2 linked regions of the Streptantibioticus cattleyicolor NRRL 8057 = DSM 46488 genome follow. The protein of the gene in region 1 interacts with the protein of each later gene in a pairwise test. Links are inferred from orthologs where the notes say so. Each region holds a gene or a part of one and is shown on either strand. Other genes may lie near its edges.

Region 1 (11,538 bases):
CGGCGCAGATCGCCTCGGCGGTCCGCTCCTACTGGTCGGGCAGGCGTAGGGCCGGGCTGCTGGACATCGCCAACTACACCCAGTACATCGACGTCTCCCCCACCAACCAGGACGACCACCCGACGCTCGACGCCTTCACCCGGGAGACCGGCATCAAGGTCGTCTACAACGAACTGATCGACGACGACGCCTCCTGGTTCGGCAAGGTGGTGCCGGAACTCGCCTCCGGGCAGGGCATCGGCCACGACCTGATGGTGGTCGGCGGCGACACCTACCTCACCAAGTACATCGAGCTGGGCTACCTGGTGCCGCTGGACCACCGCAGGCTGCCCAACTTCGCCGCGCACGGCGGCGCCGTCTTCAAGAACTCGCCGTTCGACCCCGGCAACGTCTACACCGTGCCGTGGCAGTCCGGGATGACCGGCATCGGGTACGACCCGGCCAAGGTCGGCCGGCGGATCACCAGTTGGCAGGACCTGCTCGACCCCAGGCTGCACGGCAAGGTCGGGATGTGGAACGACGCGGTGCAGCTCGGCAACGTCGCCCTGCTCGCGGTGGGCGTCGACCCGGAGACCTCCACCCCGGCCGACTGGCGCAAGGCGGCCGGCTGGCTGCGCGGGCAGCGCGAGTCCGGTGTGGTGCGCTCCTACAGCACCGCCACCTACCAGTCCTCGCTGCAACGCGGCGACCTGTGGGCGTCGCTGGTGTATTCCGGCGATGTCTTCCAGGCCAACCGCGGCGGCTCCCACCTGGAGTTCGTCATCCCCGAGGAGGGCGGCCTGATCTGGACGGACAACCTGTGCATCCCGTCCTCGGCGGCACACCCGGTGGACGCCCTCACGTACATGGACTACGTCTACCGGCCCGAGGTCGCCGCCCGCATCACCGAGACCGTGCAGTTCGTCTGCCCGGTACCGGCCGCGCAGCGGGTCATCGCCGACCGGGCGGCGGCGGCCACCGGCACCGAACGCACGCTGCTGACCGCGCTGAGCACCAGTGCGCTGGTCTTCCCCACCCAGGCCGACAAGGCGAAACTGCGCCGCCTGCGGGTGCTCGACGAATCGGAGGAGAAGCGGTGGAACGCCCTGTTCGAACCGATCTACCAGGCGTGAGACGCCGCCGGTGGCCCGGGGCCGCGCTCGCCCCCTATCTGCTGGTGCTCCCCGGCTGGCTGTGGCTGGCCGCCTTCTTCGTCGCGCCGGTGCTGGTGATGGTCTCGCTGTCGTTGCAGACCGGTGACTTCATCGAGGGCTTCCGGCAGACGTTCCACTTCGGCACCTACGCCGACGTGGTCCGCGCCTACCACGTCCAGTTGCTGCGTTCGCTGCTGTACGGGGCGGTGGCCACGGTGTGCTGTGCGGTGATCGCCTATCCGGTGGCGTACTGGATCGCGTTCCGGGGCGGCCGGCACAAGTCGGCGTACCTGTTCGCGGTGTTGCTGCCGTTCTTCGTGTCGTTCGTGATCCGCACCCAGTCGTGGAACGTGGTGCTGGCCGACAACGGGGTGCTGCTCGGGCCGCTGAAGCGCCTCGGGGTGCTGCCGGGCGACTTCCACGTCCTCGCCACGCCGTACGCGGTGATCGGCGGGCTGGCCTACAACTTCCTGCCGTTCATGGTGCTGCCGGTGTACGTGGCGCTGGAGCGGCTCGATCCCCGGCTGACCGAGGCGGCGGCCGATCTGTACGCCGGGCGGGTGCAGGGTTTCCTGCGGGTGGTGCTGCCGTTGTCGCTGCCGGGGGTCTTCGCCGGGGTGCTGCTCACCTTCGTGCCGGCCTCCGCCGACTACGTCAACGCCAGCATCCTGGGCGGCCCGTCGGCCACGATGGTCGGCAACGTCATCCAGACCGAGTACTTCACCAACCTCGACTACCCGGGCGCCGCGGCGCTGTCGTTCGTGCTGATGGCGGCGTTGCTGCTGGCGGTGTTCGGGTACGCCCGGGCGCTGGGCACCCGGGACGTGCTGGAGGCGGCGGCGCGATGACCACGTACCCCGTACGACGGCGGCGGGCACCGGGCTTGCGGGTCTACACCTGGCTGGTGCTGGCCTGGCTGCTGCTGCCGATCGCCGTGATGATCCTGTTCGGCTTCAACCACACCCGCGGCAAGGTGAACTTCACCTGGCAGGGGTTCACCCTCACCTGGTACCGGCATCTGTTCGCCATCCCGGATCTGACCGGGGCCCTGGTCAACAGCGTGACCATCGCGCTGATCACCGCGGTGGTCGCCACCGCGCTGGGCACCCCGCTCGGTTACGCGCTGGGCCGCCACCGGTTCCGCGGCCGGGGCTCGGTGGACTTCCTGCTGTTCGCCGCGATCGCGGCGCCGGAGATCGCGCTGGGCGCGGCGCTGCTGTCGTTGTTCATCACGCTGGGCGTGCCGCGCGGCTACTGGACGGTGGTCGTCGCCCACGTGGCGTTCTGCGTGCCGTACGTGAGCATCACGGTGCGGGCGCGGATGGCGGGGCACGATCCGTCGCTGGAGGAGGCCGCGCGTGACCTGGGGGCGGGTCCGTGGACGGCGTTCCGGCTGGTGACGCTGCCGGCGCTGCTGCCGGGGGTGGTCTCCGGGGCGCTGTTGTGTTTCGCGCTGTCCATCGACGACTACGTGGTCACCAGCTTCAACGCCGGCCGCACGGTGACGTTCCCGCTGTGGGTGTACAGCGCCGGGCGCACCGGGGTGCCGCCGCAGGTGAACGTCATGGGCACGCTGATCTTCCTCGGCGGGCTGCTGGTCGCCGGGGTCAACGTGCTGCTCTCCCGGCGCCGTCCGGTCTGACTTCTCCCGTTCCAACCACCCATACCTGTAAGGGAATTCGATGCTGAAGTTCGACGAGTCCGAGTTCGTCCGCCAGATCGCGAGCGCGGTGGCGCTGCGTCCGCGGATCGAGGAGCTGGTCGACCGCCTGGTGGACCAGGGGTTCGACAACCTCTTCCTGGTCGGCGCGGGCGGCACCTACGCCCAGATGTGGCCGTACGAGCACCTGGCCCGGCGCACCTCGACGCTGCCGGTGCGCTCCGCGATCGCGGCGGAGCTGGTGGCCGCGGGTGACGCGGGGCTCGGCGAGCGTTCGGTCGCCGTCTTCACCTCGGTGTCGGGCACCACCGAGGACAGCGTGCGGGCGATCGAGTTCTGCCGGGCCAAGGGCGCGTACACCGTCGGCTTCACCGGCGTGGCCGACTCGCCGGTGGCCCGGGGGGTCGACACCGTGCTGCTCACCGAGCCGAAGACGTGGCCGTTCGACATGCAGTTGCTGCTGTTCATGGGCCGGCTGCTGGCGCGGCGCGGGGAGTTCGAGGGGTACGAGGAGTTCGCCGACGAGTTCGCCGCGATCCCGCGGATCCTGGTGCGGGTGGCGGAGCGGGCGGAGCCGGTGGCGTCCGCGTTCGCCGAGGCCCACAAGGACACCGACTACCACTTCCTGATCGGCGCCGGGAACCTGTGGGGTCTCACCTACCTGTACTCGATGTGCATCCTGGAGGAGATGCAGTGGCTGCGCACCACCCGGGTGCACAGCGCCGAGTTCTTCCACGGCTCGCTGGAGCTGCTGGAGCGTGACACCAGCGTGCTGGTCCTCCAGGGGGAGGACGAGAGCCGTCCGCTCACCGACCGGGCGATCGCCTTCGCCCGCCGGGTCAGCGACGACGTCACCGTCTTCGACACCCGCGACTACCCGCTGGAGGGCATCAGCGAGCGGTTCCGCCCGCTGCTGGCGCCGCTGGTGCTCGACACCGTGCTCGACCGGGTCAGCAAGCACCTCGAACGCGTCCGCGACCACTCGCTCGACCTGCGCCGCTACTACCGGGTCATGGACTACTGAGCGCGTCCGCCGGTGCGCCGGGTCAGCCACAGGAGCAGCCAATGAGAGTCCTCGGCTTCGGTGACAACACCGTCGACCGGTTCGTCGACCGCGGTATCGACTACCCCGGCGGCAACAGCGTCAACGTGGCGGTGTACGCGCGCCGGCTCGGGGCGGACGCGGCCTACCTCGGGGTCTTCGGTGACGACGCCCTCGGCGGCTTCCTGCGCACCGCGATCGCCGCCCAGGGGGTCGCCCTCGACCACTGTGTGGTCCGGCCCGGCGAGACGGGGGTGTCGACGCTGCACGTCCGCGACGGCGACCGGGTCTTCCTCGGCTGGAACGGCGGCGGGGTGACCGTGCGCGAACCGTTCGTGCTGGACGGGGCGGCGCTGTCGTACGCGGCCTCCTTCGACCTGGTGCACTGCGGGGTGTACGCGGGCACCGAGGACGAGTTGCCCAAGCTGGCCGGGGCCGGTCCGCTGGTCACCTTGGACCTGTCCAGCGAGGAGGAGTTCCGTACCCCGGGATACCTCGACCGCGTCTGCCCGTACGCGGATCTGGTGCTGCTGTCGTGTTCGCATCTGGACGAGGCGGCGACCCGGGTGGTGCTGGCCGACGCGGTGGGCCGGGGGGCCGGGCTGGCGCTGGCGACCCGGGGGGTGGAGGGCGCGGTGGTGTACGACGGCCGGGTCACGGTGTCGATGCCCGCCCGCCGGGTGGCCGCGCCGGAACGCGTGGTGGACACCATGGGGTGCGGTGACGCCTTCCTCGCCGGGTTCGCGGTGTCGTTGCTGCGGCGCGGCTGGTCGGCCGGGGGGCGGCCGGATCCGGGCGCGCTCCAGGACGCGTTGCGGGCCGGGACGCGGGAGGCGTACCGGCAGTGTTTCGTGGCGGGTGCGTTCGGGTGCGGCCGGCCGGCCGGGGAGCCGGTGGTGGACGGCGGTTGAGCGGCCGGCACCGTGCCGGGGGCGAGCCGGCCCCGGCACGGTGTCCGCCGTCGTTCCCGGCCGGTTCAGATCTCCAGTTCCTTCTCGATCCTGCGGAGTTGGAGCCGGGCCATCGCCAGGTTGGCGCGGACCTTGTCCAGCGCCAGGTAGAGGAAGAGGCCGGCGCCGGAGCGGTTCCGCAGCAGTCGTATGAGGTGGTACTGGCTGCCGAGGGTGATCAGGATGTCCTCGATCTCGTCCTGGAGACCCAGCATCTCCATGGTGCGCATCTTGGCGCGTACCACGTCGGTGTTGCCCGCGGCGGCCACGGTGAGGTCGAACTGCTTGTCGCCGCCGATCGTGCCGAGCGCCATGCCGCTGGTGTAGTCGACGAGGGCGGCGCCGACGGCCCCCTCGATGGCGGTGACGGCTTCCTTCAGCGCGGCTTCGGTGTTCATGGTGGTGCGCGTCCTTCCGGTCGGTCGGTGGTGCGGTCGGGTACGGATGCGTCAGGCGCCGGTGGGCGGGGGCGGGGTGCGCGGGCCGTCCACCAGCTCGCCGATCCGGGTGCCGGCGCGGCGTCCTTCCAGGTGCATGCGGGCGACGTTGGCACGTGGCCCGGCCAGCACGGTGAGTACGGCGGTGGTGCCCGCGGCGTAGGTGGCGGCGTAGCCCTCCGTGCCGTGGACGAGCAGTTCGCGGAAGGCGCCCGCCCCGGTGGTGCCGGTGAGCCTGCGCCCCACTTCCAGGGCGACCGCGGTGAGCGCGGCCAGGCTCTCCGCCTCGGCGGGGGCGGTGGTGTCGTGGGCGATGAGGAGCCCGTCGGAGCTGGCCGCCAGCGATCCGGTCAGGCCCGGCAGTCGGGCGCGCAGCCGGCGCAGTTCGTCGTGCACGTCGGGTCGGGCGGCCATGAGCTGTCTCCTTCCGGCACGCTGTCTCAGGGCACGCCTCATGACGGCGCGGGGGGCGTGGGGTGGGCGGTCCGGGACGTCACAGTCTCGTCTCCAAAGCGTCACGTAGCCTGCGCAGCAGCGCGGTGTCCGGGTCGCCGGCAACCGCACCGGCCCAGGCGGGGAACGGCGGTGGGGCGGTCGGGTACGGACCGCGGGGGGTGTCGAGGTGTCCCGCGGCGGTGAGCCGGCGCACGTCCACCAGGGTGTGGAACGCCGGGCGGCCCAGCAGCCGGGCGATGGCGGCGGGGGTGCGTACGCCGTCGGCGAGGTCGAGCACCGCGCGCTGGCGTCGGGTGACCGGTGGTGCCTGCGGCAGGGTGCGGCGTACCACGGGCGCGGTGTCGGTCTGCGGCACCGGCCACAGCGCGTCCAGCAGATCACGGCGGCGGCGGGTCTCGCGTTCCAGCGATCCGGCGTCCACCGGGCGTACGGTGCCGAACCAGTGGGCCGCGCCCCGCCGGAAACGGGTGGGCCCGTCCGCCGGGTCGAGCACGAAGTAGGCCGCGTCGTAGATCGCCGCCAGGTGGATCAACTCGGCCTCGCCCAGGGTGAGTTGGCCGGTTTCCACCAGGAAGGGCCCGACCCGGCGGGCGGCGCCGGCCCGGTCGACGGCCCGCCGCCAGTCGTCGGGGGTGAGGCGTCCGCACGCGGTGAGCAGGACGTCCACGCCGGGGGCGGCCGGGCTCTCGGCGTGCACCACGCGACCGCCGTGGAGGTAGAGGGTGCCGGTGTCGCACAGCAGCGCGCCGGTCGCCTCCTCGGCGGCCAGCCGGCGGAGCATCGGGGTGGTGGTGGCGCTCATGCCAGGACCAGGCGTCCGGCGAGTTCCCGCAGCCGGATGCGGGCGAGGGCCAGGTTGCCGGCGCCCCGGTCGAGCCACAGGTAGAGGAAGACACTGCTGTCGAAGCCGGTGTCGACGAAGCGCACCAGGTGGTAGCCGTCGCCGGTGGTCACCACGAGGTCCTCGACGGGCACCTGGTGGGGTGGCGTGGTGGTGGCGGGGGGCGGCGCGAAGACGGTGTTCTCGGCGGCCAGCCGCGCCAGTTCGGCGATCTCGGCGCACCCGGTCTCGTGGTCGGCGCCGGGCGGGTCGCCGTCGGCGCCGAGCGCGAGGCCGCTGGTCCAGTCGATCACCGCGGCACTGCGCGCCCCGGGCACACCCATAGCTTCCCTGACGCACTCGTCGATTCCGGGCACGCGCGAACCCCTCTTCCCTGAAGGCCCGGCAGGGCCGCCGGTCATCCGGAGGTGACAGCGAGACTACGCAACGTCCCCGGCGCGGGGGATGTTTTCGGGCAGGTTCCGCGGGAATATGCGCGCTTCTCCCAAGGGCGTTGATCAGCACGGCAGTTGTGCCGAACGGGCCGATCGTGGGTAACACACCGGTGGAGCCGGTGCGCGGCGTGGCCCGGCTCGGCGAGGGAGGCCGATGATGGGTATCTACGGGCAGGACTGGGCTTCGTACCAGTCGTCGGCGCCGGACACCTCCGGTCTGGGTTTCGTCTTCGTGAAGGTCACCGAGGGGCTGTCCTACGTCAACCCGGAATGGGTGGCGCAGCGGGACCACGCCAAGGCCGCCGGGCTGGTGTGGGGCGCGTACCACTACCCGCACATGGACAACGCGGTGGAGGCCGAGGCCGACTACTTCCTGGCTCAAGTGGCCTGGAAACCGGGGGACATGGCGTGCCTGGACTGGGAGGGGTACGACTCCGCCAACCAGGGCGTCCCGGCGTCCCGGCAACTGGCGTACAAGGAGGCGTGGCTGCGCTACGTGAAGTCGAAGCTGCCGCGGAACCCGGTCGGCATGTACTGCAACACCGACTACTGGCGGACCATCGACACCACCGGTTACTACGGCGACTTCCTGTGGATCGCCACCGCCGGCCGGGGCGCGGGCGACCCCGGGATCCAGGCGTCGTGGCTCTTCCACCAGTACAGCGAGGAGGGCGGCCTCGACCGCGACTACTGCCGCCTCGACAGCACCCAGGCCCTGCGGGACTGGACGCTCTCCTTCCAGCCCGGTCCCACCCCACCCCCCACGGAGGACGACATGCCCCAGTGGCACTCCGGCACCGTCACCCCCGGTGCGCAGCCCACCGTCGCGCTCGTGCCGCACGGCACCGCCTGGTCCGCCGCCGGAAACCGCCGGCTGCACCTGGGGATGGACCGGATCGGCGACCCCGGGGCCCGCGCGACCGTCCGCGTCGCCATCCACGACGGCCGTACCTGGAGCAGCGAGCGCACCGTCGAGGTGTCCGCCGCGGGCGGCACCGTCGACGTCGACCTGTCGCCGGACGTCGTCAAGGTGAGCCTCCAGACGACGGCCGAGGGGGTGGCGTACGCCATCGAGAGCTGGTGACCGTCGGCGTCCCGGTGATCATCGCTCGTTCGGGTGAACTCGGGCGGTGGCTCGGTAGAACGTACCGTGGGGCGAGCACAAACCCGGTATAAGCGGCCCGGTTGGAGCGGCCCCCGTCCCAGGACGGCCGCTCCACCGCATGATCCGCCGCTCCTGCACCACCGAAGGAGCGCCCGTGACCCGACACACCACCAAGCACCGGCAGGTCCCTCCGAGCCGCGACCCGCGATCGCCCGTCGCCGCCCACGACCACGCCATCACCCACCGGTACACCGTCCACTACCCCGAACACGCCCCGCGTGAGAGCGACCCCCACTTCAAGGACTTCGAGGCGTTCCGCCGTCGCACCGAGGCCACCGCGCAGTGCGCGATCGGCGTCCACCGCGGCGACATGAGCGAGTGCGACCTCACCCACCCGCTCGAACTCCACCACAGCCACGTGGAGTTCAGCCTCCAGAACGGCGTCGACCTCGCCTGGCTGGAGCACGACTACCCCGGCATCTCCGACCCCGAACAGATCGGCGCCTGGATCGAATCCGCCGACAACCTCCAGTGGCTCTGCCGCGCCCACCACCGCGGCCCCGGCGGGGTCCACACCGCGACCGCGTCCGACTACGAGGCGCAGAAGTACGTCCGCGGCCTCATCGGTCCCCCGCCCCGGAAGTAGCCCGGGCCGGGCCTGCCTCCGGCGGCGGTGGCGCGGCCGTCACCGGGTCGGCCCGTCCCCGGCGAACTCGGCGATCAAGGCGTGCACCGAGTTGTCGGCGGAGCCGGTCCCCCGGTCCTCGTCGCCGTGCAGGGCGGCGGCCTCGGCGCCGCGGGGGAACATGGCCTGCTCGTACGCGGCGAGCGCGGCCTCGACCTCGCCGGGGTGCGCGGCGAGGGCCGTGGCGAGTTCGGCCGCGTCGAGCATGGCGAGGTTGGCGCCCTCGCCGTTGGGGGCCGCGAGGTGGGCGGCGTCGCCGAGCAGGGTGACGCCCGGCACGCGGTCCCAGCGGTGCCCGGTCGGCAGGGCGTACAGCGGGCGCAGGATCGGCGCGGTGTCGCCGTCGGTGATCAGCGCGGTCAACTCCGGCGCCCAGCCGTCGAATTCCCGCGCGATCCGTGCGGCGGCCGTGGCGCCATCGGTGAAGTCGATGGCGTCGAACCACTCCCGCGGCTCGGTCAGCCCCAGGTACGCGTGGAGCGTGTCGTCCCGCTCCCGGTGGGCGAAGATCTCCCGGCCCTCGGCGGGCACGACCATCGCCCCGCTGCCGACCGTCTTGGAGGCGACCGGGTGCCGGGCGTCGGCGTCGAACAGGTAGGTCTCGACGACCGACTTTCCGGTGTACTCGGGCGTGGCGTCCGACAGCAGCGGGCGTACCCGTGACCAGGCGCCGTCCGCGCCGATCAGCAGGGCCGTGGCGATGGTGCTGCCGTCGGCGAACGTCACCTCGTGGCGGCCCCCGCCGAGCGGGCGGACGCCGGTGACCTTGTGCCCCCACCGGACGGTGCCGGCCGGCAACGAGTCGAGCAGGATCTCCCGCAGCTCGCCGCGCTGCACCTCGGGGCGTCCCCCCGTGCCGTCGTCGGCCTTGTCGAACAGGACGTTCCCGGCCGGGTCGAGGATGCGCATCGCCTGGCGGCCTTCGAGGACGATGCCGCGGAACTCGTCCATCAGATCGGCCGCTTCGAGGGCGATCTGCCCGTTGTAGTCGTGGATGTCGAGCAGTCCGCCCTGCGAACGCGCCGTCGGCGAGGGCTCGGCCTCGTAGACGGTGGCCGCCATTCCGTTGACGTGCAGGACGCGGGCGAGCGTGAGGCCGCCGAGTCCGGCGCCGATGATCGTGATGTCGGTGGTCATGGGGGCTTCCCATCTGATCGCGGACCGCTGGGCGGACGCCCCCGCCGGTCACTTCGCGGTGCCGGTGGCCCGCCGTGGCCGGCCGCCGACGAGATCCACCGTCCCGGCCGCCACCGACAGACCACCGACAGACCGCCGACGGCGCCGACAACCGGCCGACACCGGCCCCTCTCGGCGCGGTCAGGACACCGGCGCGGCCAGGTGACCGCCGTACCCCAGGGGGTGTCCCGCCGACCCGCAACCGTGTGCCCCCGGGCGTTGCACACCGTTCCGCCACCCGACCGTGACGCATAGTGGCCGAAAACGCCCAGCTCGAACAGACCGGAGCGATGCCATGGCCAACATCCCGGACCGGACACTGCGCGGCAAGGCCGCCTTCGTGGGCGGTGCCTCACGCAACCTCGGCGCGCTGATCAGCCGTACGCTCGCCGCCGAGGGCGTCCGGGTCGCCGTGCACTACAACAGCGACTCCTCGGCGGCCCAGGCCCAGCAGGTGGTGGACGACATCACGGCGTCCGGCGGTGATGCCTTCGCGCTCCAGGCCGACCTGACCCGGGTCGATCAGGTGGAGCGCGCCTTCGACCAGGTGGTGGAGCGCTTCGGGCGGCTCGACCACAGCGTCAACACGGCCGGGATGGTGCTGAAGAAGCCGCTGGCCGAGGTGGACGAGGCGGAGTACGACCGGATGTTCGCGGTCAACGCCAAGGCCGCGTTCTTCACCATGCGGGCGGCGGCCCGGCGTATCGAGGACGGCGGGAAGATCGTCACCGTGGTCACCTCGCTGCTGGCCGCCTTCACCGGGCTGTACTCGGTCTACGCGGGCAGCAAGGCACCCGTCGAGCACTTCACCCGGGCGCTGGCCAAGGAGATGTACGGCCGCAACGTCTCGGTGGTCAACATCGCCCCGGGCCCGATGGACACCTCGTTCTTCTACCCCGTGGAGTCGCCGGAGGCGATCGCCTTCCACAAGTCCTCGGCGCTCAACGGGGAGTTGACCCGGATCGAGGACATCGTGCCCTGGGTCGTCTTCCTCCTCACCGACGGCTGGTGGGCCACCGGGCAGACGTTCTTCGTCAACGGCGGTTACACCACGCGCTGACCGGCCGCACCGCCCGCGGGCCCGCCGCCGGGGACGGACCCTTCAGGACCAGACGACCAGTTCGCCGCCGGCCGTGACGCCGAGGAAGCAGGCGAGGGCGATCCGCCGCTGGCCCGGGGCGCCGGGATGGACGACGTGGTAGTTGTTCGCGTTGAACAGCAGGGCGTCGCCGGCGGCCGGGGCCACGGTGACGTACGGGTCGTCGGCGACCGCGGTGGGCTGGAAGCCGTATCCGTGCCGGCGGTTCTCGTCGGCGGGTTCCCAGCGGTGGCGCCACACGGTGGTGGTGCCGCCTTCGCGGGGAGCGGCGAGCCACGCGTTGAAGGCGAGTTGGGCCACGATCTTCTGGTCGAAGAGCCCGCCGCGGTATTCCCGGTTGATGTCGTCGTAGTGGATGAAGGTGCCGTCGTTGACCTCGCGGAGCATGCCGACGAAGGCGGGCCGGCCGCCGATGGTGGCGGGTGCGGGGCGTACGCCCCAGGCCCGGCCGAGGGCGTCCAGCGCCAGTTCCAGCGGGTCGGGTGTCATACCGATCCCAGCCCACTGCCGTCGGGCGGTG
Region 2 (11,766 bases), on another replicon or contig:
TGGACGAGCAGGCCCGCCCCGGGGTACGGGTGCGGGTGCGGTTCGGCGCCCGGGTGGTCCGCGGCCGGCGCGAGGGCGGTGAGCTGCACGACGGCTTCGTGATCGAACGGCTGCCGGCCAGCGACTACCCCGGCCCGCTGGCCCCGTTGGCGCAGGTGCTCTCGCCCGAGCCGGTGCTCGGCCCCGCCCTGCTCAAGCTGTGCCGGGCGGTGGCCGACCGGTACGCCGGGGCGCTGGCCGACGTCGTCCAGCTCGCCGTGCCGCCACGCCGGGCCCGCGCCGAATCAGGCCCGCCGCCGGACGTGCCGCCACCGCCGGCCCGGCCGGACGCGGGCACCTGGCGCCGGTACGCCACCGGCCCGGGCTACCTCGACGCGCTCGCGGACGGCGGCAGCCCCCGGGCGGTGTGGACGGCGCTGCCCGGTCCGCACTGGCCCGACGAGCTGGCCCGGGCGATGGCGGCGACCCTCGCCTCCGGCCGTGGCGCCCTCGCCGTCCTCCCCGACGGGCGCGCGGTGGCCCGGGTCGACGCCGCCCTCACCGCGCTGCTCGGCGCCGGCCACCACGTCGTGCTCACCGCCGACAGCGGCCCCGAGGAGCGGTACCGGCGCTGGCTCGCGGTCAACCGGGGCCACGTCAAGGCCGTCGTGGGCACCCGGGCCGCGATGTTCGCGCCCGTCCAGGACCTCGGGCTCGCCGCGCTGTGGGACGACGGCGACTCCAGCCACGCCGAACCGCACGCCCCGCAGCCGCACGCCCGCGACGTGCTGCTGCTGCGCGCCGCCGAGGAACACTGCGCCTTCCTGCTCGGCGGGGTCTCGGTCACCGTCGAGGGCGCCCAGCTCGTCGACTCCCGCTGGGCGGCCCCGCTGGCCGCGCCGCGCGAACGGGTACGGGCCGCGGCCCCGCTGATCCGCACGGTGGGCGACGCCGACCAGGCCAGGGACGCCGCCGCCCGCACCGCCCGGCTGCCCTCGGCGGCCTGGCAGGTCACCCGGGACGCGCTGCGCCACGGCCCGGTGCTGGTTCAGGTGCCGCGGCGCGGTTACGTACCGCGGCTGGCCTGTGAACGGTGCCGGGAGCCGGCCCGGTGCGCGCACTGCGCGGGCCCGCTGGAGCTGGCGGAGGGCCCGGAGGCCGGCTCCTCGGGCACGCTGCACTGCGGCTGGTGCGGCCGTCCCGAGGCCGGCTGGCACTGCGGGGCCTGCGGCGGCGTACGGCTGCGGGCCCAGGTGGTCGGCGCCCGGCGCACCGCCGACGAACTCGGCCGCGCCTTCCCCGCCGTACCGGTGCGCACCTCCGGCCGGGACGGCGTGCTCGACCAGGTCTCCGGACGCCCGGCGCTGGTGGTCGCCACCCCGGGGGCCGAACCGGTGGCCGACGGCGGCTACGCGGCGGCGCTGCTGCTGGACGGCTGGGCGCTGCTGGGGCGGCCGGACCTGCGGGCCGGTGAGGAGGCGCTGCGCCGCTGGCTGACCGCCGCCGCGCTGGTGCGTCCGGCCGGCGAGGGCGGCACCGTGGTGGTGGTCGCCGAGCCGACGCTGCGCCCGGTGCAGGCGCTGGTGCGGTGGGATCCGGCCGGCCACGCGGTGCGGGAGCTGGCGGAGCGGGCGGAGCTGGGCTTCCCGCCGGTCTCCCGGATGGCCTCGGTGACCGGTACGCCGGCCGCCGTCGCCGATCTGCTGGCCGATGCCCAACTGCCGGAGGGCACCGATGTGTTGGGCCCGGTGCCGTTGCCGGTGCCGCCGCCGGGACGGCCGCGCAGGCCCGGGGATCCGCCGCCGGGGGAGAGCTGGGAACGGGTGCTGCTGCGGGTGCCCCCCGGCACCGGCGCCGCCCTGGCCGCGGCGCTGAAGACCGCCCAGGTGGCGCGGATCGCCCGCAAACGCACCGACCCGGTGCGGGTACGCGTCGACCCGCCGGACATCGGCTGAGGACGGGCGGGGGTCCGAACGCCACCGCCCCGGCGTCCGACCTGTCGGCGTGGCGGGCGTCGGGGCGGGGCGGCGTACGGACACGGCGGGCGCAGCCGCCGTCGGAAGCGGGCCCGGGCAGGCGCGTGACGCGCCGCGGGCCCCGGGATCAGCCGTTCCGGGGGGCCGGGACGGTGCCCGGGACGGGGCCGGGGACAGCGGCTCCGGGGAAGGCGTCGTCACGCAGCGCGGTGGGCTGCGCGGTGCCCATCGGCACGGTGCGGGCGGCGGGGACGGTACGCGCCGGGGCGGCGGGCAGCGGACGCGGCGCGACCGTCGGGGCGCGGCCGGCGGTGGCGGCCTCCGGCTGCGCGGTCGCCCGGCGCGAGCCGTAACGGCGGTGCACCGCCTGCTTGGTGACCCCGAGCGCGGAGCCCACCGCGTCCCAGGAGAAGCCGAGCGAGCGGTCGAAGTCGACCGCGGCGGTGACCAGGGTCTCGACGCTGTCGCGCAGCTCCTGCGCAAGGCGCACGGTGGGGGCCGGGGCACGGCCGTAGACGACGAATCCGGCGGCGGGCCCGGTACGCCGCGGGCGGTAGACGTTGCCCAACTGCGCGGTCAGGGTGCGCAGTGCGTCCACCTGCCGGCGGACCCGTTCGATGTCCCGCACCAACAGGTGCAGACTGGCCCGTGCCTGGGCGTCGTGGGTTGCGTGGTCGGCCATGAACAAGCCTCTCGAACCGGCGATGCTGAGTGAGTTTCGGACGGTCGGGAAATCCCGGACCGGTACGGGCCGATGGGAACGGCCCGATTTCGGTCAATCTGCCTTGACCAACGCGTCACGGGCCCCTCGGGTCACGCTCCGGGGGGCGTTTCGCGGCGCGGTCACCGCGTGCGCCCTTCCGTACGCCCCCGTACGCATCCCGGGCCCCCTCGCGCGCCGGGCGCGTCCGTCACGGTCACGCGCCTGATGCGCCCTGCGTGCGCGGCCCGGCCGCTTCCCGTGCGCCCCCGGGGAGGGCCGGGCACCGCCGCCCCTAGACTTGGGGGCCGGTCCCGCCCGTCCCGCCAGGTCCGTTCCCCGACAGGAGCCAGCCGTGTCCGTCCTGCCGATCCGCCTCTTCGGCGACCCGGTCCTGCGTATGAAGGCGCAGCCGGTCACCGATTTCGACAAGGAGCTGCGCACGCTGGTGAAGGACCTCACCGACACCATGGCCGCGGCCCCCGGCGCGGGGCTGGCCGCCCCCCAACTCGGCGTATCCCTGCGGGTGTTCACCTATCACGTCGACGGTGAGCTGGGCCACCTGGTCAACCCCGACCTCTCCTTGACCGAGGAGGAGCAGGACGGCCCCGAGGGCTGCCTGTCGCTGCCCGGGCTGACCTACGACTGCAAGCGCGCGTACGGCGTGGTGGCCAAGGGGTTCAACATGTACGGCGACCCGGTCACCGTCGAGGGCACCCGGCTGCTCGCCCGCTGCGTCCAGCACGAGACCGACCACCTGGACGGCATCGTCTTCATCGACCGGCTCGACCCCGAGCAGCGCAAGGCGGCGATGAGGGCGATACGCGAGGCGGAGTGGGCCGGACAGACCGCTCCGCAGGTGAAGTTCTCCCCGCACCGCACGTTCGGCCGCGCGCTGTGACCGGCGGGGGCGGCCGTGGTGTCACCGCCCGCCGCGTTCCCCGCACTTCCCGACAGGTCCCCGTTCGAAAGGCACCGCACCCACGATGAGGCTCGTCTTCGCCGGCACCCCCGAGGTCGCCGTCCCCGCCCTGGAGGCGCTGCTCGCCTCGGACCGGCACGAGGTCGCCGCCGTCGTCACCCGGCCCGACGCCCCCGCCGGGCGTGGCCGCAAGCTGGTGGCGAGCCCGGTCGCGCAGCGCGCCCAGGACGCCGGGATCGAGGTGCTCAAGCCCGCCCGCCCGCGGGACGAGGCGTTCCTGGCCCGGCTGCGGGAGATCGCCCCGGACTGCTGTCCGGTGGTGGCGTACGGCGCCCTGCTGCCGCGCGTCGCGCTGGACGTGCCCCGGCACGGCTGGGTCAACCTGCACTTCTCGCTGCTGCCGGCGTGGCGTGGCGCGGCCCCCGTGCAGCACGCCGTGCTGGCCGGTGACGAGGTCACCGGCGCCTCGACGTTCCAGATCGAGGAGGGGCTCGACTCCGGCCCGGTCTACGGCGTGATCACCGAGACCATCAAGGCCGACGACACCAGCGGCGCACTGCTTCAGCGTCTGGCGCAGTCCGGTGCCGGACTCCTGGCGGCCACCATGGACGGCATCGAGGACGGCACCCTGGTGGCCCGCCCGCAGCCCGAGGAGGGCGTCACCCTGGCCCCCAAGCTGTCGGTGGCCGACGCCCAGGTGGACTGGTCCGCCCCGGCGCTCCGTGTCGACCGCGTGGTCCGCGGCTGCACCCCGGCCCCCGGCGCCTGGACGCTCCACCGCGGCGAACGCCTCAAACTCGCCGCCCCGGTACGCCTCCTGCCCGACCGCGCCGACCTCGACCTGGCCCCCGGCGAACTCGCCGTCACCAAGAACGCCGTCTACGTCGGCACCGGCTCCCACCCCGTCCAGCTCACCGACGTCCAACCCCAGGGCAAGAAGCGCATGCCCGCCCCCGACTGGGCCCGCGGCACCCGCCTGACCTCCGGCGACCACCTGGGCACCTGACCCCCGCCCGAGCGACCTCGGCGCGGGACGCCGGGTTCCTCCGGCGGTGATTCCCGGAGGGGGCCGGGCCGCCGGGCCCCCTCCGGTTGGGGGAGGGCCGGGCGTCGGCGGATGTGTTGGCGACGGACCGCCTGCTCCGGTGTGGGCTGGGCGTGGGGTCGGCCGGGTCTCTCCGGGTGGGGAGGGCCGTGCGGGTGCGGGGTCCTGTGGCGCGTGGGGGCGGTTGGTGTGGGACCTGTTTCCGGGCCGTCGGGTGCCTTCGGGTGGGGGAGGGCCGGGTGTCGGCGGATGTGTTGGCGACCGACCGCCTGCCCCGGCGAGGGCTGAGCGCGGGGCACCGCGGCGCGCTTCGCCGCCCGTCCACGGCTCGCCGGCAGCGCGACCGCGCGAGCGGCCGACGTGGGACGACGGGGCCGCGGGCCGTCCCGCTCGGGCTCGTCTCCCCGGACCCCTCCGGGCACCGCGGCGCGTGACGCCGGTCGGCGCGGGGCCCGGCGCGGGGCCGTCGCCGAGTTCCGGTCGGCAGCGCGGCCGTGTCCCGCACGCGGCCCCGGCCCCGGGCACCGGCGTCCGAGGGGGCTTCCGGCGTACCGCCACCCGCCCCGGCGGGGGCTCGCCGCCACCGCGCCCCCGGCCCCGACCGGCCACTCGTCGGCGGGCGGTCACGTAGGGTGGGCGGACCGGGGCATCCGGTCGGCGGCGGACGTAGGGACGGGCGCGGGCGGGGTGGCCGGGTGGTAGTGCCGTCGCCGACTTCTTCCGGAGCACCTTTCCCGTGAACGACCGTTCCCGCCGCCCGCAGGGCAAGCCGTACCGACCCCGCCGACCGCGCCCCGACGCCGTGCGCGAGCTGGCCTACGACGCGCTGCGGGCGGTGGACGAGCGGGACGCCTACGCCAACCTCGTGCTGCCGTCGCTGCTGCGCGAGGCCGAGCGCAAGGGCGGGTTCGACCGGCGTGACGCGGCGCTCGCCACCGAGCTGGTCTACGGCACGCTGCGCCGCCAGGGCACCTACGACGCCGTGCTCGCCGCCTGCGTGGACCGGCCGTTGCGCGAGGTCGACCCGCCGGTGCTCGACGTACTCGCCCTCGGCGCCCACCAGTTGCTCGGCACCCGGATCCCGCCGCACGCCGCGGTCTCGGCCACCGTCGACCTGGCCCGCGCGGTGCTGGGGGAGGGGCGGGCGAAGTTCGTCAACGCCGTGCTGCGCAAGGTGGCCGCCCACGACCTGGACGGCTGGCTGGACCGGGTCGCGCCGCCGTACGACGAGGACCCCGAGGAACACCTCGCCGTCGTCCACTCGCATCCGCGCTGGGTCGTCTCCGCGCTGTGGGACGCGCTGGGCGGCGGGCGGGCCGGGATCGAGGAGTTGCTCGCCGCCGACAACGAACGCCCGGAGGTGACGCTGGTCGCGCGGCCGGGGCGGGCCACCACCGAGGAACTGGTCGCCGCGGCCGGTGGCGAGACGCTGCCGGGCCGCTGGTCGCCGTATGCCGTACGGCTCACCGAGGGCGGCGACCCGGCGGCGCTGGACGCGGTGCGCGAGGGCCGCGCCGGGGTGCAGGACGAGGGGAGCCAGCTGGTCGCCCTCGCGCTCGCCGACGCCCCGCTGGACGGCCCCGACGCCCGCTGGCTGGACGGCTGCGCGGGACCGGGCGGCAAGGCGGCGCTGCTCGGCGCGCTCGCCGCGCGACGCGGTGCCGCCCTGCTCGCCTCCGAGAAGCAGCCGCACCGCGCCCGTCTGGTGGCCCGTTCGCTCGCCGGCAACCCCGGCCCGTACCAGGTGGTCACCGCCGACGGCACCCGGCCGGCGTGGCGGGCGGAGGCGTTCGACCGGGTGCTGGTGGACGTGCCGTGCAGCGGCCTGGGCGCGCTGCGCCGCCGCCCCGAGGCGCGCTGGCGGCGCCGCCCGGAGGACGTGGCCGCCTTCGCCCCGCTCCAGCGCGGACTGCTGCGTTCCGCGCTGCGGGCCGTCCGGGTCGGCGGGGTCGTGGCGTACGCCACCTGTTCGCCGCATCCGGCGGAGACCCGGGTGGTCGTCGACGACGTGCTGCGCGGCCGGGCCGGCGGCCCTGCGGTGCCGGCCGAGTGGATCGACGCCCGGCCGCTGCTGCCCGGCCTCCCCGGCCTCGGCGACGGGCCGGACGTCCAGCTGTGGCCGCACCGGCACGGCACCGACGCGATGTACCTGGCGCTGCTGCGGCGCACCGGCTGACCACCGCGGGTCCCCGGTTCGGCCCGGCCGGGGCGGGCGCGGGATACTGGGCCCCATGCGCCCGCAGATCAACCCCAGCATCCTGTCCGCCGACTTCGCCCGCCTCGCCGAGGAGGCGGACGCCGTGGCGGGGGCCGACTGGCTCCATGTCGACGTGATGGACAACCACTTCGTGCCCAACCTCACGCTCGGCGTGCCCGTCGTGGAGTCGCTGCGCAAGGCCACCGGAACCCCGCTCGACTGCCACCTGATGATCGAGCAGCCGGACCGCTGGGCGCCGCAGTACGTGGAGGCGGGCGCGGGTTCGGTCACCTTCCACGCCGAGGCGGCGGCGGCCCCGGTGCGGCTGGCCCGGGAGATCCGGGCCAAGGGGGCGCGGGCCGCGATGGCGCTCAAGCCCGCCACGCCCGTCGAGCCCTACGAGGACCTGCTCCCCGAACTCGACATGATCCTGGTGATGACGGTCGAGCCGGGCTTCGGCGGCCAGTCCTTCCTCGACATCATGCTGCCCAAGATCCGCCGCACCCGGGAGCTGATCGCCAAGCACGGCCTCGACCTGTGGCTCCAGGTGGACGGCGGGGTCTCGGAGCGGACCATCGAGCGGTGCGCGGAGGCCGGCGCCGACGTCTTCGTGGCCGGTTCGGCGGTCTACGGCGCCGACGACCCGGCGGAGGCGGTGCGCAAGCTGCGTAACCAGGCCGGGTCGGCGCTGGCCTCGGCGAGCTGGGCCTGCGCCCACTGAGCCGGGCGGACGACGGCGGGCCACCGGCCGGCTGAACGCGGGCTGAACGGCGGCCACCCCGGCGCGGGTGCCCCCGTTCACCGGGCTCCCGTAGATTGGAATGGAGCAAGTCCCTGTGATCGGAGGGCCCCAAGCGCGTCGACATCTGCAAAGATGATGCAAAGATGAGCGTGTAGGGATTCAGATGAGCACTGGGGAGGGTGACGTGACCACTGGCCGCTCACCGGTCCGCATGGGCCCCGCCGAGATGGTGCAGGCGGCGGCGATGGCCCGTCGCTTCTACCTGGAGGGCAAGTCCAAGATCCAGATCGCGGAGGAGTTCGGCGTCAGCCGGTTCAAGGTCGCGCGCGTGCTGGAGTCGGCGCTCGAACGCGACCTGGTCCGCATCGAGATCCGGGTGCCGGCCGAACTCGACGCGGAGCGCTCCGACGCCCTGCGGGCCCGGTACGGACTGCGCCACGCCGTGGTCGTCGAGTCCCCCTCCGACCAGACCGCCGACTCGCCCGACCCGGAGAACCTCGGCGCGGTCGCCGCCGGCCTCCTGGGCGAACTGGTGACCGAGGGCGATGTGCTCGGCCTCGCCTGGGGCCGTTCCATCATCACCATGGCCAACGCCCTCGACCGGCTACCGCCGTGCACCGTCGTCCAGCTCACCGGCGTCTACGACGCGGGCACCGCCGAACGCGGCTCGGTCGAGGCCGTCCGCCGGGCCGCCCAGGTCTCCGGCGGCGAGGCCCATCCGATGTACGCGCCGATGGTGCTCCCCGACGCGGCCACCGCCGCCGCGCTGCGCAAGCAGACCGGGATCGCCGCGGCCATGGGCTACTTCGACAAGGTCACCGTGGCCGTGGTCTCCATCGGCTCCTGGGAACCGCGGGTCTCCACCGTGTACGACGCCCTCACCGACGCCGAGCGCAAGCACTACGCCGACCTCGGGGTGGCCGCCGAGATGTCCTCCCACCTGTTCGACGCCGAGGGCCGCCGGGTCGGCCGCGACCTGGGCGAACGATGCATAACCGTGGACGCCGACCGGCTGCGCCGGGTGCCCGAGGTGGTGGCGATCGCGGGCGGCATCCGCAAGGCCGCCGCGGTCGGCGCGGTGCTCCGCTCCGGGCTGGTCACCTCCCTGGTCACCGACACCGCCGCCGCCGACCACCTGCTGGAGAAGCAGTCGCCGGGCGTGCGCCCGGCCATCGAGCGGGCCGACCCGGGCACCGCGTAACCCCGCGCCCCGGTCCCGCTCCGGCGCGCGCCCGACCACCGCCGACCCGGCCGGTGCGCGCCCGCTCCGGCGCCACCCGAGTGCTGACGATCCGTCAGGAAGCGTCGGTCCACGGCCACCGGGGCGCGGCCGGAGCGGCGGTGTGGCACCATCACCGGCATGCGTCACCGCTCACCGTCCACCGCACTGCGACTGTTGTGCGCCCTGCTCGCCGCCGTGGCCCTCGCCCTGGCCGGCTGTTCCGCGCACCCCCGAACCGCCGCCGAACACCGCTCCGGCGGCCCCGCGCGCACCGCGCCGTCGGCCACCACGCAGGGCGGCCACCGGCTGCGTACCGTGCCGGCGAGCAGCCTGCCCGCCGAGGCCCAGCGCACCCTGCGGCTGATCGCGGCCGGCGGCCCGTTCCCGTACCCCAAGGACGGCGTGGTCTTCGGGAACTACGAAGGGGTGCTGCCCAAGGAGCCGCGCGGCTACTACCACGAGTACACCGTGCCCACCCCGGGCTCCCGGGACCGCGGCGCCCGGCGCATCGTGACCGGCTCCCACCAGGAGCGCTACTACAGCCAGGACCACTACCGGACGTTCGTGGCGGTGAGTTCGCGATGACCGGGGCCGACGAGGACGGGCTGGCCGCCCTGCTCGGCGGACCGCTGCCGCACGGCATCGTCCACGTGCCCCAGGGCCGCGCCGCCGGGGACGTGCTGGACGCCGCCCACGTCACCGGCTGGCAGACGGTACGGCTGAGCCTGGACGGCGTCGCCGACAAGGCCGGCTTCCTGGACGCCTGCGCCCGCCGCCTCGGCCTGCCGGAGTGGTTCGGGCACAACTGGGACGCGCTCCACGACTGCCTGACCGACCCCGACTGGGCGCTGCCCGGCCACGCGACACCGGGGCGGCGGCTGGTCCTGGTCACCGGCTGGACGGCGCTGGCCGAGGCGGCCCCCGCGGAGTGGGAGACCGCTCAGCGGGTGCTGGCCGACGCGGTCGGCCACTGGCGGTCGACCGCCACCCCGCTGCTGGTGGTCGTCGACCGGCCGCCCGCCGACCCGTTCGCCGACGCCTTCGAGGACCCGCTCACAGACCCGGAGCCCCCCACACCGGGAACCAGCGGCTGAGGTCCTCCTCCACCCGCAGGTCGTTGCCGATCAACGCCTTCACCTGGAGCTCCAGCGCGTTGTCCCGCTTCTCCCCTCGGCGCGGCGCGAACGGGTAGAACGTGCCCCGCTTGTAGAGGTAGACCAGCGCCAGCGCGCGCCCCTCGGCGTCCTGGAAACCCACCAGCGAGCACAGCAACTGCGGGCCGAAACCGCCGTCCTGCAACGTGGTGTTGACCGCGTGCAGATCGTTGACGAGCCCCGCCACGTCGTCCGGGTCGTGGCGGGAGAGCAGCCAGGTATAGCCGTAGGAATCCTGGCTGAACTCCACCGGGGCGGCGCCGCCGGCCACGTCCGCGTCCAGCAGCCCCTGGACCTCCGCGCGCAGTTGGGCGAAGGCGCCGCCCTCCACCGCGGCGAAGCAGACCGAGCCCTGGCCGGTCGGCCTCAGACCCGCGGCGGCCTGGAGGGTGACCGCGGCCGACGGCAGGCCGAAGAGCTGGTCGAGGTCGGGCCGCACCGGCTTGCTGCGGCCGAGCAGGGTGTCGAGGAAGCCCACGGGCGGTCAGCTCCTGTCGGGAAGTCGGGGAGTGGAGTGGGGGAGTCGGTTCCGGGAGCGGTGGTTCAGCCCTGGCCCAGCTCCGCGGCGATCCGGCCGAGCTGCTCCAGCCGCTGCTCCAGCGTCGGGTGGGTGGACAGCAGGTTGGACAGGCTCTCCCGGGAGGCGATGGCCGGCGCGAAGTAGAAGGCGTTGAACGGCTCGGCCTTGCGCAGGTCCTCGGTGGGGATCCGGGCCATCGCGCCGCTCACCTTGGTCAGCGCCGAGGCGAGCGCGGAGGGGCGGCCGGTGAGCTGGGCGGCCGAACGGTCCGCGGACAGCTCCCGGTACCGCGACAGCATCCGGGTCAGCAGGAAGCTGATCGCGTACACCACCGCGCTCACCAGCGGTACCAGCAGCGCGATGATCGCCGCGTTCTGGTCCCGTCCGCCCCGGGCCCGGAAGCCGCCCCACAGTCCGATCCGGGTGATCATCCCGGCCAGCACACCGAGGAACGAGGCGATCGTCATCACCGCCACGTCCTTGTGGGCCACGTGCGACAACTCGTGGGCGAGCACGCCTTCCAGCTCGTGGGGTTCGAGCCGGCGCAGCAGTCCGGTGGTGGCGCAGACCACCGCGTTGTCGGCGTTGCGGCCGGTGGCGAAGGCGTTGGGCACGTCCGATGCGGCCACCGCCACCCTGGGCTTGGGCATGTCGGCGAGGGCGCACAGCCGGTCGACCACCCCGTGCAGCTCCGGGTACTCCTCGGGCGTCACCTCCCGGGCCCCCATGCTGAACGCGGCGATCTTGTCGCTGAACCAGAACTGGGCCACGAACAGCCCGCCCGCGAAGATCAGGATCACCGGCCAGGAATGGCGCAGCAGCACCATCAGCACGCCCACGAAGACCACGTACAACAGGCCGATCAGGAACATGGTGAAAACCATGCGGCCGGCCAGCCCGCGGTCCGGCGCGAAACGCGTGCGGTTCATGATCCCCTCCCGGGGTCCACCAGGCCCGGCCGGGAGGCCGGGGGACGCCACATCACGATTGTCCCTCCGCTCCCGCGGATCACGACCCCGCCGTGCGGACACTCACAGCCGCCGTTAGGACCTTGGCCCAAGGACGGGCGCCCGATGCCGGAGATTCCTCCAAGGCGGTTTTCCCGTCCGGCATGCAAAAATGAAGTACGTGCGTTTCCTCAACGATTCCAAGCCGTCGTACGACCTGACGTACGACGACGTGTTCATGGTGCCCAACCGCTCCGCCGTGGGTTCGCGGCAGGGCGTGGACCTGTCCTCCCAGGACGGTACGGGCACCACCATCCCGCTCGTGGTCGCCAACATGACGGCGATCGCCGGCCGCCGCATGG

Evidence for each region.
Region 2: the proteins of SCATT_RS30620 (region 1) and rpe interact in binary tests that used the Escherichia coli proteins (3 or more experiments, as listed by UniProt). The link is inferred for Streptantibioticus cattleyicolor NRRL 8057 = DSM 46488 from one-to-one orthologs.

What each region holds. Positions count from the first base shown.
Region 1 is NC_017585.1:669,751-681,288, forward strand. What follows is about bases 3,054-5,802. They hold SCATT_RS30620 (PfkB family carbohydrate kinase), read left to right. Parts: upstream 3,054-3,858; coding sequence 3,859-4,746; downstream 4,747-5,802. Other genes in these bases: SCATT_RS30615 (SIS domain-containing protein), read left to right, coding at 3,054-3,817; SCATT_RS30625 (hypothetical protein), read right to left, coding at 4,812-5,183; SCATT_RS30630 (roadblock/LC7 domain-containing protein), read right to left, coding at 5,235-5,636; SCATT_RS30635 (hypothetical protein), read right to left, coding at 5,716-5,802. Also shown: SCATT_RS30600 (polyamine ABC transporter substrate-binding protein), read left to right, coding at 1-1,112; SCATT_RS30605 (ABC transporter permease), read left to right, coding at 1,109-1,981; SCATT_RS30610 (ABC transporter permease), read left to right, coding at 1,978-2,775; more of SCATT_RS30615, read left to right, coding at 2,816-3,053; more of SCATT_RS30635, read right to left, coding at 5,803-6,480; SCATT_RS30640 (roadblock/LC7 domain-containing protein), read right to left, coding at 6,477-6,875; SCATT_RS30645 (glycoside hydrolase family 25 protein), read left to right, coding at 7,108-8,037; SCATT_RS30650 (hypothetical protein), read left to right, coding at 8,213-8,704; SCATT_RS30655 (FAD-dependent oxidoreductase), read right to left, coding at 8,744-9,880; SCATT_RS30660 (SDR family oxidoreductase), read left to right, coding at 10,215-10,979; L-gamma-glutamyl-L-propargylglycine hydroxylase BesE, read right to left, coding at 11,022-11,538. UniProt on the Escherichia coli protein: Catalyzes the ATP-dependent phosphorylation of fructoselysine to fructoselysine 6-phosphate. Functions in a fructoselysine degradation pathway that allows E.coli to grow on fructoselysine or psicoselysine.
Region 2 is NC_017586.1:5,764,346-5,776,111, forward strand. What follows is about bases 5,720-8,696. They hold rpe (ribulose-phosphate 3-epimerase), read left to right. Parts: upstream 5,720-6,853; coding sequence 6,854-7,540; downstream 7,541-8,696. Other genes in these bases: SCATT_RS25375 (RsmB/NOP family class I SAM-dependent RNA methyltransferase), read left to right, coding at 5,720-6,798; SCATT_RS25385 (sugar-binding transcriptional regulator), read left to right, coding at 7,725-8,696. In the rest of the region: SCATT_RS25355 (primosomal protein N'), read left to right, coding at 1-1,934; SCATT_RS25360 (hypothetical protein), read right to left, coding at 2,083-2,637; def (peptide deformylase), read left to right, coding at 3,011-3,556; fmt (methionyl-tRNA formyltransferase), read left to right, coding at 3,642-4,583; more of SCATT_RS25375, read left to right, coding at 5,359-5,719; more of SCATT_RS25385, read left to right, coding at 8,697-8,762; SCATT_RS25390 (guanyl-specific ribonuclease), read left to right, coding at 8,922-9,368; SCATT_RS25395 (barstar family protein), read left to right, coding at 9,365-9,877; PspA-associated protein PspAB, read right to left, coding at 9,837-10,415; zinc metalloprotease HtpX, read right to left, coding at 10,481-11,386; SCATT_RS25410 (GuaB1 family IMP dehydrogenase-related protein), read left to right, coding at 11,577-11,766. UniProt on the Escherichia coli protein: Catalyzes the reversible epimerization of D-ribulose 5-phosphate to D-xylulose 5-phosphate.